3 regions of the Cytobacillus oceanisediminis genome follow, and region 2 is predicted to be linked to each of the others. Evidence: riboswitches for the same ligand, from Rfam matches in the RefSeq annotation. Region 2 holds a riboswitch; each other region holds the start of a gene.

Region 1 (4,839 bases), 2.6 Mb from region 2:
GCATCAGGCACATACACCTGTCTGTCAGTAAACCCTTTTCCGGATATTAATCCTGAGCCGATTGCGAGCATGGAGTTATACAGCTGCATTCCGGCTCCCTGCTTGTGATTAACCGGGTCAAGCCAGGAATAAATTCTACTGAACTGATAGGGGTCTATCCCAAGGTACTTCTCCAAAATCTCCGGTGCTATGATCACCAGATAAAGAACGGTTCCTGCGAAGGCGCCCAGGATACCATAAATCGGAACAAGGATTTTCCAGGTGATTCCGGAAACCAGGATGATTCCTGTTAATATGGCGATGAGGACAAGGGCGGTACCCAGGTCTTCAATAATAATCAATCCTAATGGAGGCAATGTGGCTGCCCCTAATTTGATTAGAAGGAAAAAGTCCGTGCCTGCGGTCTTAGCCTGATATTTCAGATGGTGGTCAGCGATTATTTTGCTGAGGGCAATGATAAGGAATACCTTAACAAACTCTGAAGGCTGCACAGAACCAAGTCCAGGAATGATATACCACAATGTAGCCCCTTTGCGCTCTGGTGCAATGCTTTCCGGTGCAATGAATAACCCGACAAGCAATAGGATGCCTAAACCATAAAGCAGCCAAGTGAGCCTCCGGATTTGCTCGCTGTCAAAATACATGACTATCGCTACAATCACGGCTCCAACAATATAATTTTTAATTTGTGAAATGACAAAATTCCCTTCATATTGATTGGAGGATTGTCCGCTGTAAATAGCGATGCAGCTGATGAGGAAAAATAGCAGCAGAAGAAAGCATAACGTCCAATCGAATCGGTCTGAGAATCTATTATTCTGGTTCATCTGTATACACCTGGTTTCTTTACCTTTTTACATTTTTATCCTAACAAAGAAAAATAACCCTTACAATGGAGAAACAGATTTCATTTTTTCTCTGCATGTAGTTAGACGAATGAATCAGCATGATAGTTTCCTGTATTTTCAAAAAAACCGGGCATTCTGCTATTTAAAATTTTTTCTCATCAGCAAAGATATTTTCATTCATTTTTGCTACAATAGGAGAATAAAATACTGGATGTTTTGACAGGCAGTTTCAAAAAGAAGCTGTCTTTTTAATAATTTGTGGAGGCGCTTGCGCTATTCTTAACTGTCTAGCCCAGCGCTTTTCTTTGAAAACACCAATTTGGGTAACGGTTCGGAGGTTTCGTCATTGAAAAGAAGGAATCATGCTATTCGTGATCTCATCTACATCCATCTTAATGAACAGGATCAGTATGTGATGACTTATGGAATTGAGTTTGCAGAGTTTGCCCAAACTCTTTCAGATTCTATTAATAATCTGCTGTTGTTAAAGCATCGTTTTGAACATGGGGACTTTAATACTCACACGATGTTCGATTATGTCTCAAGGGACAAGCTGGGCAGGCTGGTTGAGGATGATGTATACGGCTATGGCGATTTTTGCTGGATCGACTTCGAGGAAGAGGAAGCGGTAAATGAGCTTCCCGGCCAGACAATTGCTGAACTTCTTTATCTCGGCCATGTCAAAGAACATCTTAAACCGCCTTTTTACAATTATCTGAGCAATCGATATGTGTACCTTGCCCATGATGATGGCTGGTTTAACCGCACATATTATCGCGATCTGAACGATTTTTACCGTATGCTTGGGGAAGTAATCCCCGGTAAAATGGGACAGATGAAAGTCGAAAAAACGCTCCTTGGCATTAAAAAGAAAAAGACGTATCCTCCAATTACCAGAGATGTCCTGCTTTCCTTAAAGTCTCTTATGAAAGAAGGAGCGGTCCTTTCCATCAAGGATATCGAACAGAATCGGGTCCGGATAGAAATTCCTATTTGGATTATTGGTGATTTTGCGAATATGGATGATATGTATGATGAGTATGAAGCCATTGTGAAAGAGCCATGTGAGGCGAAGGTTGTGTTCGATAAGAAAACAAGAGAATGGAAAATATACTCGCGTTAGAATTCTGAACTTTTTTACAACATTCAGCAAATTTCTCTTACTTTTTCTGCGGGATGGTGTATAATCGGAGGTAGAAAATTTTATATCCGCATAGAACAGGTGTCTTCCCAAAAGGGTTTTAAAAGCAGGCTCTTTTGAAGACTTAATAGGGAAGCTGGTGAAATTCCAGCGCGGTCCCGCCACTGTAAATGGAAGCTGTCTGCAAATCCACTGTACATGAATGTATGGGAAGGAGCAGAACGCATTGACCATGAGCCAGGAGACCTGCCTGATTCTTAAGCACCCATAAACCTACGAGGATAGGGAGGTGTTTGGTCCGGCCATCCTTTCTGCACTAATTGATAAATGACCATACCAACATCTCCTTGCCGTTCGAGGAGATGTTTTTTTATTTTAAAGGTGGTGACAGGCACCACCCGAATTTTGTCGAAAGTTCTAGGAGGATTGCTGAGTATGAGAAAGTTTTATGCATTTTTATTAACGATGCTTCTGGCTGCAGGAGTGCTTGCAGGCTGCGGAGAGAGTGCTGAACAGCCTAAAGAAGAGAAAAAAGTTGAGGAAGGGCAGAATGCCGGCGGAGAAGCGACTGCATTTCCTGTAACGATAAAGGATGCTCTTGATAATGAAATCGTCATTGAGTCCAAGCCTGAAAGAATCGTGTCTATGATTCCAAGCAATACCGAAATTGCCTTTGAATTGGGGCTTGGAGAAGAAGTTGTCGGAGTCTCCGATTTTGATAACTACCCGCCCGAAGCTACAGAAAAAGAAAAGATTGGCGGCATGGAATTTAATGTCGAGAAAATCATCTCTTTAAACCCGGATCTTGTCCTTGCGCACGCTTCAAGCGCACATAATTCAGAAGCAGGCCTTCAGCAATTAAGGGATGCAGGTGTGACCGTCCTTGTTGTCAATGATGCGAAGAGCTTTGATCAGGTTTTTGAATCCATTGAAATGGTTGGAACCGCAGCGGGGGAGAAAGATAAAGCAGAGCAGCTCGTTTCAGACATGAAGAGCAAGCTCGAGGAAATTAAAACAAAAGCTCAGGGCATAAAAGAAGAAGACCGCAAATCGGTATTCGTGGAAGTTTCACCTGCTCCTGAAATCTATACGGCTGGTACAAAAACATTTATGGACGAAATGTTAAGTGCCATTAATGCAGAAAATATCATTACAGAAGAAGGATGGCCTAAGATGGATCCGGAAGCGATTATCGAACGGAATCCGGATGTAATCATCACAACTCATGGCTATTACACTGAAGATGCTGTTGGCAATGTAATGAGCAGGGATGGCTGGCAGGATATAACCGCAGTGAAAAATAAGCAGGTTGCCGATGTTGATTCCGATATGGTAACCCGCTCTGGCCCTCGTATTATTGAAGGAGTCGAGGAACTTGCAAAAGCAGTATATCCGGACGTATTTAAATAATAAATTTTTAGCTTATATAACAGCAGCAGCTTTCCTGCTTTGTGCCATGCTGATGGGGATTTCAATTGGAACAGTGTCTGTTCACCCCATGACGATTTTCAGAGTATTAAGCGCTGAGATTTTTCCTTTTATTTCATTGGGAAACACGGATGCTATGCATTCAAATATCATTATGAATATTCGCCTGCCGCGCGTATTGCTGGCTGGCTTAGTAGGGGCGTCTCTTGCAATTGCGGGAGCCGCCTTTCAAGGTTTATTAAGAAACCCGCTGGCAGATCCATATACAATTGGAGTTTCTTCCGGGGCTTCACTCGGTGCTGTTTTAACATTGTTCTTAGGATTATCCATTCCGTTTGCAGGAATGTTTACACTGCCTTTATTCAGCATCTTATTTTCCTTTTTAACCATTTTTGCCGTTTTACTATTTGCCAGAAATATTGAAAGATCCATGAAAGTGGAAACGATTATTTTAACAGGCATCATCTTCAGTTCTTTTCTTGGCGCCCTAATTTCTCTGATGATTGCCCTGACTGGAGAGGAGCTTAGACAGATTATTGGCTGGCTTCTTGGCAGTGTATCTATGAGAGGCTGGGCGTATATTAATATTATCCTTCCGTTTTTTGTGATAGGTGCCCTCCTTCTTTTAGTGAACAGCAAGGAGCTTAATGCCATGAGTTTCGGAGAAGAAAAGGCCCAGCATATAGGGGTGGACGTTCAGAAGAGAAAAATGATGGTCCTGATAGCGGGTTCCATCTTAACGGGTGCAGCTGTTGCTGTGTCTGGAACGATAGGATTTGTCGGGCTTGTGATCCCTCATCTGACCAGGCTGTTATGGGGACCGGATCATAGGCACCTATTGCCGCTATCCATTCTGATGGGTGCAGGTTTTCTTATTATTGCCGATCTGGTTTCACGGACGATCATTGCACCTACCGAGCTTCCAATCGGTGTGATTACAGCGATAATCGGCGCGCCTACGTTTGCCATTATTTTAATTAAAAGAAAGAATAAACTTTGAACTTCGATAACTGTCCAGCGCAAGCGTACACCCATTCAAGGGGGAGCACCAAGGGGAAAGCTTCCTTGGATTATCTTCGCAGGAACAAGCGGTTTTTACTTGTTCCGAAGGCATATCTCAGTTCAGAAAGAAGTGGTTAATCATGCTAAGCGTTCAGCAAGTTACTGGCGGATATGCCGGTGCACCGGTTGTGAATAATATCAGTTTTGAAGTGGAAAAAGGGGAGCTTTTCGGAATATTGGGGCCGAATGGAAGCGGCAAGACCACGATTCTGAAAATGCTGAGCGGCATTCTGCCTCATAAGTCAGGAGATATACTGATCAAAGGAAAGAACCTTTCACAGTATACACCGAAAGAGCTTGCAAAAATTATTGCTGTTCTGCCGCAGCACTCCTCTCAGGCCTTTTCTTATACCGTAAAGG
Region 2 (4,839 bases):
ATGACGGCCCGCTAAAATGGATTGAATCCCTGCTTCAATGGCATCTGGAGTGAAAATCATGCTTCTTCCCAGCTCGAAATCTGCAGAGGCATGGATGACACGCCGAACCACCAGCCACTGCTCGTCTGTAAATGGATGTTCGCCCATCTCCTCTTTAATAATCGCAAAGCTGTGATCATAAATTTTATCCGGATCTACCGTTAACGGTACAAAGGTTGTATTAAAGTTCATGTTTGCCATGTGTAAAGCCCTCCCAATTTTTGAGTCACTTCTTCGAAAGAAGTGCAAAAGTTTTCATACACGAGCGGCGGCCGCTTAATCAAAATAACAGGAATCCCCAGTTCCAGAGCAGCTGTCATTTTCTCATCCACCGACCCCACCTTGCCGCTTTCTTTAGTAATCATCAGTGTCACATCGTATTGCTCACATAGAGCTTTGTTTAATGATTCGGAAAATGGTCCCTGGATCGCAATAATGTCCTTTTGCTTAACGCCAAGCTTATGGCATTTTTCCATGTTTCCCATGTTTGGGAGCATCCTGCATACAAGCCGGATATCATCCTGCATCAAATAGTTTGTGAAGATTTCCAGCGTTTTGCTGCCGGTTGTCAGCATGATCGTCCCTTTATGCGATTGAGCCAATTTCGCTGCTTCCTCATAACTTTCAGCTTCAGTTATGAGCGGTGAGGTAAACTGTTCATTTGGCCTTTCGTAGCGTATGTAAGGAATGCTGCATGCTTTGGCTGCTGACATTGCCGTTTTTGACGCTTCTTCCGCATAGGGATGGCTCGCATCAATCACAGTGGTCATCTCTTGCATCTGAATCAGTTCAATCATGTCATTTTCTGACAGCCGCCCCACTTTATAAGAAATGCCTTCAGCTTTCAAGCTGTCCGCTGCCGATTCAGTGACAACGGTTGCCAACAAGGAATAACCTTGATTTTTCAATTGAACAGCTAATGCTCTCGCATCACTTGTGCCTGCTAAAAATAAAATCATGAGATCCTCCTAATCCCCGCATGGTGCCGGCTCGACTTCGATCCTGGAGCTCATATCCTGATAGGTAAAATACTGAATTTTTTTCACCCGCTTAAAATATTTAAAAAGCCGTTCATTTGGATGCGCATTTTCTTTGTATTCTTCTATAATCTCTTTTAATAACGGCACCAGATGATCGGGCTCAATTCCCTCTGCCACCGGCTGGGCAGCATGAGCTGTCCGGCCAACCGGCTTTGCCCCGATAAATAAATCAAACTTCTTCTTGCGGTAAACAATGCCGATATCATCAAATACGGCCCGATAACAGGCCATACCGCAGCCATTAAAGCCAATATGCAATTCCTTTGGAAGCTTTAAGCCCCCCAGTTCAGCTGCAATTTCCTCTGCATACGGAATGGATTCTGCTTTCTCCCCGTAGCAAAAATCGCAGGCTTTTACATTTAAAACATCCCCTACTGGCATGACTGTCAGATGGTTTTGTTCGAGTTTTTCCACAATCGATTGAGGCTGATCTGTTGGAACCTTGATTAATAAACGGTGATCCGGTGTATATTCCATGGTGCCTTTCTCGCCAACAGCTTCTGCCAATACACGCATTTGGTCAGCTGTAATAAATTTATTGGCAACACCAGGCGAAACCGCAAATTCAAATATATCTTCGATTGGCTGCTGCACCAAATGTGTTTGGTCAATCTCCGATTTCGTCACCATCGATAATGCCTTAAAAGCCATATCCAGTGAGCTGGCTGCTTGTTTTTTGCTTTCAATCTGCTCGTAGCCTGCCTGTGCTTCCCCGGTTTCCTGATTTAATGCCCATGGCTCCGCTTCCTTTTTTAAACGCTGATGCGGCTTTAAGCTTTGCTTCTCTTCGCCAAGCGTATACTTTCTCTGATATCCGCGAGGCGTAATGATCTTGTTGTCATAAAAGAAAGTAGAGGAATTCCCGATCACGACTGTTGTCAGCATGCCTATATCGTGATCAAGCATTTCCGCCAGAGTAGTCAGAATGACATTCTGATTTTCGCGGTAAGCACTTTTCACAAGCCCCACTGGTGTATCAGGAGAACGATATTTTAATAGAATCCTTTGTGCCTCGACAATCTGTCGTGTCCGCCGGCCGCTTTTCGGGTTATATAAAGCAATGACAAAATCCGCCATCCCGGCTGCTTCAATGCGCTTCTCGATCACCGTCCAGGGTGTTAGATGATCGCTCAAACTGATGGTGCAGGAGTCATGCATGACAGGTGCCCCCAGTAAACTCGCACATGAATTAATCGCAGAGATGCCAGGAACAATTTCCACTTCGATTCCTTCTTCTTCCGTCCAGCCCATTTCGATCAGCACTTCATACACTAGGCCGGCCATGCCGTATACACCCGAGTCACCGCTCGATATCACGGAAACAATATGGCCAGCTTCCGCTCTTTTCACTGCATCCTGCGCACGGGATACCTCCTCAGTCATCCCTGTGCTGACAATGGAACTTGCTGTTACGAATGGCATGATCAGCTCTACGTAAGTTTTGTAGCCAATAATGCAATCACTCTGCTGCAGCGCATCCACAGCCCGTTTGGTTATATGCTCACGATCGCCCGGACCGAAGCCAACAACAAAGATTTTCCCCTTTTTCATAGGCTTACCTCCAATTAAGAAAAGCACATCGCCTTGCCTGCTGCCGTGCTGCTCGAGCAGGCGCCCTGTGCCAGACAATTCTCAAAGTTCAATGCTTCTTGCCAAATAAAAAATGCCTGCACTCCTTTTCAAAGGAATACAGGCATTTGAAATGACAGTATAAAAATAAGCATACTGAAACCCAAAAACAATTGATCATAATTGTCCCGCCTATACTTCTCCCTCCGAAAAGCAAGTGTCGTTTAAATAAGCAGGTTTCCTGACTTAAGCTTCTTCTTACTCTTACACCTTCCCGATTTCTCAGTGGTATTGTAATTTCATCAGCTTTTACAGTAGCGGGGGCTGTACTAGACTTTCACTAGTTTCCCTTTTACCTCACCAAATGTGAGCACTTATTCAAATTGATATATTAATTTTTTACTAATATAACATATAATGACCAATTTTGACATATTATTTTTTTCATAATTTTTTTAATGCTGTGTTAATGCCTTTGACATTATAAAATTCATGCCGTTTATATTGGACCATAGATACAATACCAAGAATCGGTCCAATCGCTAAACATGTAAAGACCCATTCCCAACCTACTAACCTCTGAATAATAGGGATTAGATTTATAGAAAATATAGTGATTAGGAAACCAATACACATTTGAAAAGTCAGTGCTGTTCCTACATACTCAACTTCTGAAACTTCTGAAACTGCGGCAGAAAACTGGGCAGAATCTGCGATGACAGACATTCCCCAAATGATAGAAAGGAGGAGAGTCAACCAAATATATTGACCAAAAGTAAAACCAATCAAGATACAGCAAATGGCACTGATAAACATAGAAATAATCGTTAGATTAGCTCTTCCAATTTTATCTGAGACTAGTCCACCTACTACACAACCAATTCCCCCTGCAATTCCGATTATAATAAAAGAGGATAATGCAATGAACCAAGGAGGAATCCCTGGTGAATAGCTTGTAAAACTAGCGGTCAAAAAGATAGGAATCCACGTCCACATCGCATACAATTCCCACATATGCCCAAAATAACCGTAGTTCGCAAGCATTACTGGTTTATTCGATACTACCTTTTTAATTAATTTAAAAGAGAAAGGCAATTTTTTAGTTGTTACTGGAGCATCTTTTAAAACCCAATTGACTATTATAGCTGCCAGGAGAGCCAATATTGAACTGCAAATAATCACTAATTGCCAATTTAAAGAAGAAGTGAATATAACAATAAAATGTGGCAAAGAGGACCCTAGAGTTAAGGCGGCTATTAAGATACCAACAGCAAGCCCACGTTTTTTTGGAAACCATTGTGATAAAATTTTTACAGCTGTCGGGTATACACCAGCGAGTGATACACCGGTTAATATCCTAAGCAGGATACCGAAAAAAGCCTGATCTACCAGTATAAGTAAGACATTCAATAGTGCCCCTAGAAACGCTGAAACGGCAAGAACCTTTCGGGGATTAAAACGATCTGCTATCCCAAAATATGAACTAACTAATGCACCTATTACAAAACCAATTGGGACAGAAGCAGACAGCCATGCTTCTGAGTTGGAGCTAAGGTTCCATACTTGAATTAATTCAGGGGCTATAACCGAAGCACTAAACCACAGGCTTAATGCGCATAATTCAGCTAATCCAATCCATACTAACGCTCTCCATGAACCTCGAATCATAATATCCCCCCTTTTAAATAAAGCGTAATATTATAATTATACAGAATATTTAAAACATAACTTTTTTATCCTCTTCAACATTAATTGACCTGCCAAATGATGGGCTATTCTCCTTGAGAACAATTATTTCATAATTAAATTCTCTCTTTTCTATTTTCTTCCTCACTTCCCTGCGTCTAAAAGTATCCTTTTAGTAACCTTCTCACAAAAAAGTGCGTTCTTCCATGAAAAAGATTTATTTTTTAGAATATATTCAAGATAGAGAAAATAAAAATTTTGGTTTCTTATAAAATTAAGGTGAAGCATTAAAAAAACCGGACAACCATCATGGTCATCCGGTTAATCCTGGTATTTAGTCACACCGAAACATACAAATGTCTACGATTGCTCTCATGCACCAATTTCATTATTTGAACTAACTTTATGAGTTTTTCGATTTTTGAAGTAATAGAATAGATAGCTGACAAGCAGAAATCCTATTCCAATAAGCAGTCCTGCCAGCTGAGTTGGGTCAAAGGCCAGG
Region 3 (4,839 bases), 720 kb from region 2:
CAAAAGATCGATTGCTTTAATATGATTAGGTATATAGAAATTAAATGAAATAGCTTGATCTATATGTTTTTGTCTGTTTGCATTCTGCCTGATGCTCCACTCCTGGTTAATATGATAGGCAGATTTGTAATACCAAATGGTCTCACTGTTAATATCAGGGGCTGTCACAGGGATCCGATAATCCTTTTTCTCTTCGGAATACTGCTTGTTGAATATAGGATCAATACTTGGGGTGCTTCCTGCAATTAAAGCAGTTGATGCATTAGGAGCAACCGCCAGCAAATAGGCATTTCGAACGCCGATTTCCCTTACCTCTTCGCTCAATGCAGCCCAGTCCATGTCTGACTCTGCCTCCAGATATCCCCGCTTTTCAAAGTAGGCACCCGTTTCCCAATCAGAGCCTTTAAAGGCTGAATAGCTTCCTTTTTCTTTTGCCAGGTTCATAGAACTTTTTATCGCTAAAAAAGCAATTTGTTCATATAGAGTGTCAGCGAATTCTTCTGCTTCTTCGCTTTCCCATGTGATTTTTTTCAGTGCAAGAAGGTGGTGCCATCCAAAAGTCCCTAGTCCAATCGCACGGTACTTTTGGTTTGTAATCTGGCCCTGCGGCACTGGAATACTATTAATATCAATAACATTATCAAGCATTCGCACCTGAATTGGCACAAGCCTTTCAAGGACTCCTTCACTTATGGCCCGTGCAAGATTGATGGATGAAAGATTGCAGACAACGAAGTCTCCTGGCTGTTTTTCGATAATAATTCTCCCATCTCTTGTATATTCTTCAACCCTCTTTGTAACACTTTGGTTTTGTACGATCTCAGTGCACAGGTTGGTACAATAAATCATCCCGCAATGTGTATTGGCATTTTTCCGATTAACTTCATCCCGGTAGAACATGAATGGTGTCCCGGTTTCAAGCTGACTTCTCATGATGGATTTCATTATCTCGATAGCAGGCACTTTTTCCCTTGATAGAATCGGGTTATCTATGCACTCTTTATATTTCTGGCGGAATGAACCTTCGCCTTCTCCTTCGTCATAAAAATCTTCCAGAGAAAAGCCCATTACCTTGCGGACTTCATGGGGATCAAATAAATACCAATACCCGCGGCTTTCCACTTTTTCCATAAACAAATCCGGAATGCAGACACCCGTGAATAAATCATGTGTTCGCTGTCTTTCATCTCCATTGTTAAGCTTTGCATCTAGAAACGAGAAGATATCTTTATGCCAGACATCCAGATAGACGCTTATAGCACCCTGCCTTTGTCCCAGCTGGTCAACACTGACGGCTGTATTATTCAGCTGCTTCATCCAGGGAATCACACCTGAAGATGCACCCTTAAATCCTTTAATATCACTGCCTCTGCTGCGGATTTTCCCCAAATACACTCCGATTCCGCCGCCATTTTTAGACAGTGATGCAATATCGGTATTGCTGTCATATATTGAATCAAGACTGTCATCAACGGTCTCAATGAAACAGCTTGAAAGCTGTCCCCAGTTTTTCCCTGCATTAGCGAGTGTTGGAGTGGCAACAGTCATATACAAACCACTCATTGCCCAGTAAGCTTCTTTAATAAGTTCAAGCCGCTTACCCTTCGGCTCCATTTTCATCAGCACCATGCTGATGATCATGAACCGCTCCTGTGGAAGCTCATAGAGATTTTTCTGTTTGTCCCTGGCAAGATATCGGTCAGCCAGCATTTTTAACCCCAAATATGTAAATAAGCGGTCATTTTCTTTCCTAATAAAATGGGCCAGCTCATTTATTTCATCCTTTGAATACAGATCTAATAAATCCTGTTCATAAATTCCCAAAGCGGTCAGCCGTTCAATTAACGTATAAAAATGTTTGTAGCAATCATCCGGCTGGCATTCTCTGTTTTTTCCAGACTCAATATAGAGCTTCTTAAGAAGCAGGCATGAAGCGGCAAAAGTCCAATCAGGCTCATCAATGCTGATAAATGATAAACAATCCAGTATAAGCTGGTCATACATTGCCTCCGCTCCCAGCTGGCTCATTTCTTCTTTCCTTTTTAATAGCTGCCCAATGCCGAGCTGTGGAAATTCTGTCTTAAGTTCTTCTAAAATTTTTATCGGTTGTATGGTTTGGACCATCTTACTTCCTCCTAAAGGCAAAATAAAAATCCGCCCGGAAAATGAGCGGATCAAACGATAGTATAATAGCAGGAAGAAATGAAAAAACGGCCATTACGCGATCGTTTCATCATCTCAATCCCCGAAGATAAGAAACTTTCGATCGCCCTGGCAGGTCTCCTGGCTTGTGCTTCACTCTACTAAAAGCCCTTCCCATACAAGCGCCATGAAGCGTTTTGTACAGTGGCATGCTTTTTTCGTCTGCACTTACAGTTGCGGGGACAGCTTCGGTTTTACACCGAATTCCCTATTAAGTCCACTTAGGACACCAATCACGATCTATATGTAGTTTTTAATCTTAAAAATATATACTATATATTGTAGACGATTCTATCATACAGAGAAATAGATTACAAATTTTTAATCGTCAATGTTCGAAAAAAGAGCAGGGGGAGATTTCCCTCTGCTCTTTTATTTCTCATTCATGATTTTCCATTTCAATATCATGAGGTACCGGCTCTGGGGTAACCCAAAAAGAATCATATGCAGCATACAATGCCATTACAAGAACGAGGTAAGCAATCGCTGCACCTGCCCATTTTTTCATTATATCAGCCCCTCCAATTAAACATTTTTTTCATTAATTTTTACTCTTTGTAATCGAAGTGCGTTTAAAACGACAGATACGGAGCTGAACGCCATTGCAGCGCCGGCAAGCCAAGGTGCAAGGAACCCTAACGCAGCTACTGGGATGCCAAGTGTATTGTATGCAAATGCCCAGAAAAGATTTTGTTTTATATTCCTTATTGTTTTTTTACTCATTAGGATGGCGTCTGCAATACTATTTAAATCCCCTCTCATTAGAGTGATATCAGCTGCTTCCATCGCAACGTCTGTACCGGTTCCGATCGCCATTCCAATATCAGCTACAGCAAGTGCAGGTGCATCGTTTATGCCATCGCCGACCATGGCGACTTTTTTTCCCTGGTTCTGAAGTTTCTTTACTTCTTCTGCCTTGCCTTCAGGTAAAACCTCTGCAATTGCAGAGTCTATGCCCACTTCCTCAGCTATTGCCTGAGCCGTACGTTTGTTATCTCCCGTAATCATAATGACTTCAATCCCCAGTTTCCTTAAGCGATTGATTGCATCTCTGGAAGTTTCCTTTATTGTATCCGCAACTGCCACGATACCTGCATATTTGCCATCAACCGCGACAAGCATTGCCGTTTTTCCATTTTCCTCAAGTGTTTCCATTTCAAGTTTGGCTGACTGGACATTAACACCGTATTTGTCCATTAATCTTCTTGTACCTATTAGAAGGTCTTTGCCTTCCACTTTTGCTTTAATTCCATACCCGGGAATAGCTTCAAATTCCTCAGGATTAAATAGCGTGATCCCTTTATCCTTTATTCCCTTTACGATCGCTTCAGCCAATGGATGCTCAGACTGTTTCTCCGCTGACCCTACAAGCTGGAGAAATGTCCTCTCTTCAATGTTGCCTTCCGTAATCACATCTGTTAAAACCGGTTTGCCATGTGTAACTGTTCCAGTTTTATCAAGAACGACTGTAGTGATTTCATGTGTGAGCTCCAAGTGCTCTCCGCCTTTAAAAAGTACCCCATATTCCGCTGCCCGGCCGGAACCTGCCATTATAGAGGTTGGCGTCGCAAGACCTAGTGCACATGGACATGCAATCACCAGCACGGCAATCAATTTTTCGAGTGCTTCTGCAAAATCTCCAGGACTTACCCATATATACCACACCAGGAATGTTACCACAGCTATAGTCACAACAATGGGAACAAATATCCCAGAGATTCTGTCTGCCATTCGCTGTATGGGTGCTTTTGAACCTTGCGCTTCTTCAACCACTTTTATAATCTGTGACAGTGCTGTATCTTTGCCAACTTTTGTGGCTTTAATTTTCAGGAAGCCATTTTTGTTAATGGTAGACCCAATAACTGTGTCGCCTGCTGTTTTATCAACAGGTACACTTTCCCCTGTCAGCATGGATTCATCCAAAGCAGACTGCCCTTCGATAATTACACCATCAACCGGAATTTTTTCACCTGGCTTTACATATATGATATCCCCAGCAATAACTTCTTCAAGGGGAATTTCAATTTCTTCCCCTTCCCTTAAGACAGTTGCTGTTTTTGCCTGCAGACCCATAAGCTTTTTAATCGCTTCAGAAGAACGTCCCTTAGCCCGTGCTTCAAACAGCTTGCCTAAGATTATTAATGTTATAAGGATGGCACTTGTTTCGTAATAGAGTTCCACCATATGTGCATTGCTGCCAATTGATAAAATTGATTGGTATAAGCTATAGAAAAAAGCAGCAGAAGTACCGAGTGCAACCAGCACATCCATATTGGCGCTCTTATTTTTTAATGCCTTATATGCCCCGGCATAAAATTGCTTTCCTATGAAAAATTGCACGGGAGCTGCAAGCGCCAGCTGCACCCACGGATTCATAAACATATCGGGAACATAAATAAATGATGTAAACTCGAAATGTCCCACCATGGACCAGAATAAAGGAATGGAAAGAATTAAAGAGAAAATAAACTTGCCTTTTTGTTTCTCAATTTCCTTTTCCCGATATCCTTCGATATCTTCGTCTTTATCCATTTTTACTTTCGCCTGATACCCTAAATTTTCCACTTTCTTTATCATGTCCTGGATGGAGATTTGTTCAGGATTGTATTCAACAGTGCCAGTTTCAAGAGCCAGATT

The links. Region 2 has a riboswitch for cobalamin ahead of cobJ (precorrin-3B C(17)-methyltransferase). Riboswitches for the same ligand answer to the same signal wherever they lie in the genome.
Region 1: another riboswitch for cobalamin. It lies ahead of IRB79_RS02455 (ABC transporter substrate-binding protein); the one in region 2 lies ahead of cobJ (precorrin-3B C(17)-methyltransferase).
Region 3: another riboswitch for cobalamin. It lies ahead of IRB79_RS19550 (ribonucleoside-diphosphate reductase subunit alpha); the one in region 2 lies ahead of cobJ (precorrin-3B C(17)-methyltransferase).

What each region holds. Positions count from the first base shown of each region.
Region 1 covers NZ_CP065511.1:469,039-473,877, forward strand. Annotated here, with positions in the region: gene IRB79_RS02445 (FtsW/RodA/SpoVE family cell cycle protein) at 1-827, opposite strand, end outside; gene IRB79_RS02450 (hypothetical protein) at 1,195-1,971, shown strand; cobalamin riboswitch at 2,052-2,257, shown strand; gene IRB79_RS02455 (ABC transporter substrate-binding protein) at 2,425-3,399, shown strand; gene IRB79_RS02460 (FecCD family ABC transporter permease) at 3,365-4,417, shown strand; gene IRB79_RS02465 (adenosylcobinamide amidohydrolase) at 4,560-4,839, shown strand, end outside.
Region 2 covers NZ_CP065511.1:3,188,227-3,193,065, forward strand. Annotated here, with positions in the region: gene IRB79_RS16085 (precorrin-8X methylmutase) at 1-240, opposite strand, end outside; gene cobK (precorrin-6A reductase) at 228-998, opposite strand; gene cobJ (precorrin-3B C(17)-methyltransferase) at 1,008-2,630, opposite strand; cobalamin riboswitch at 2,863-3,041, opposite strand; gene IRB79_RS16100 (MFS transporter) at 3,093-4,316, opposite strand; gene IRB79_RS16105 (amino acid permease) at 4,707-4,839, opposite strand, start outside.
Region 3 covers NZ_CP065511.1:3,911,957-3,916,795, forward strand. Annotated here, with positions in the region: gene IRB79_RS19550 (ribonucleoside-diphosphate reductase subunit alpha) at 1-2,124, opposite strand, end outside; cobalamin riboswitch at 2,258-2,451, opposite strand; gene IRB79_RS28070 (hypothetical protein) at 2,582-2,710, opposite strand; gene IRB79_RS19555 (heavy metal translocating P-type ATPase) at 2,728-4,839, opposite strand, start outside.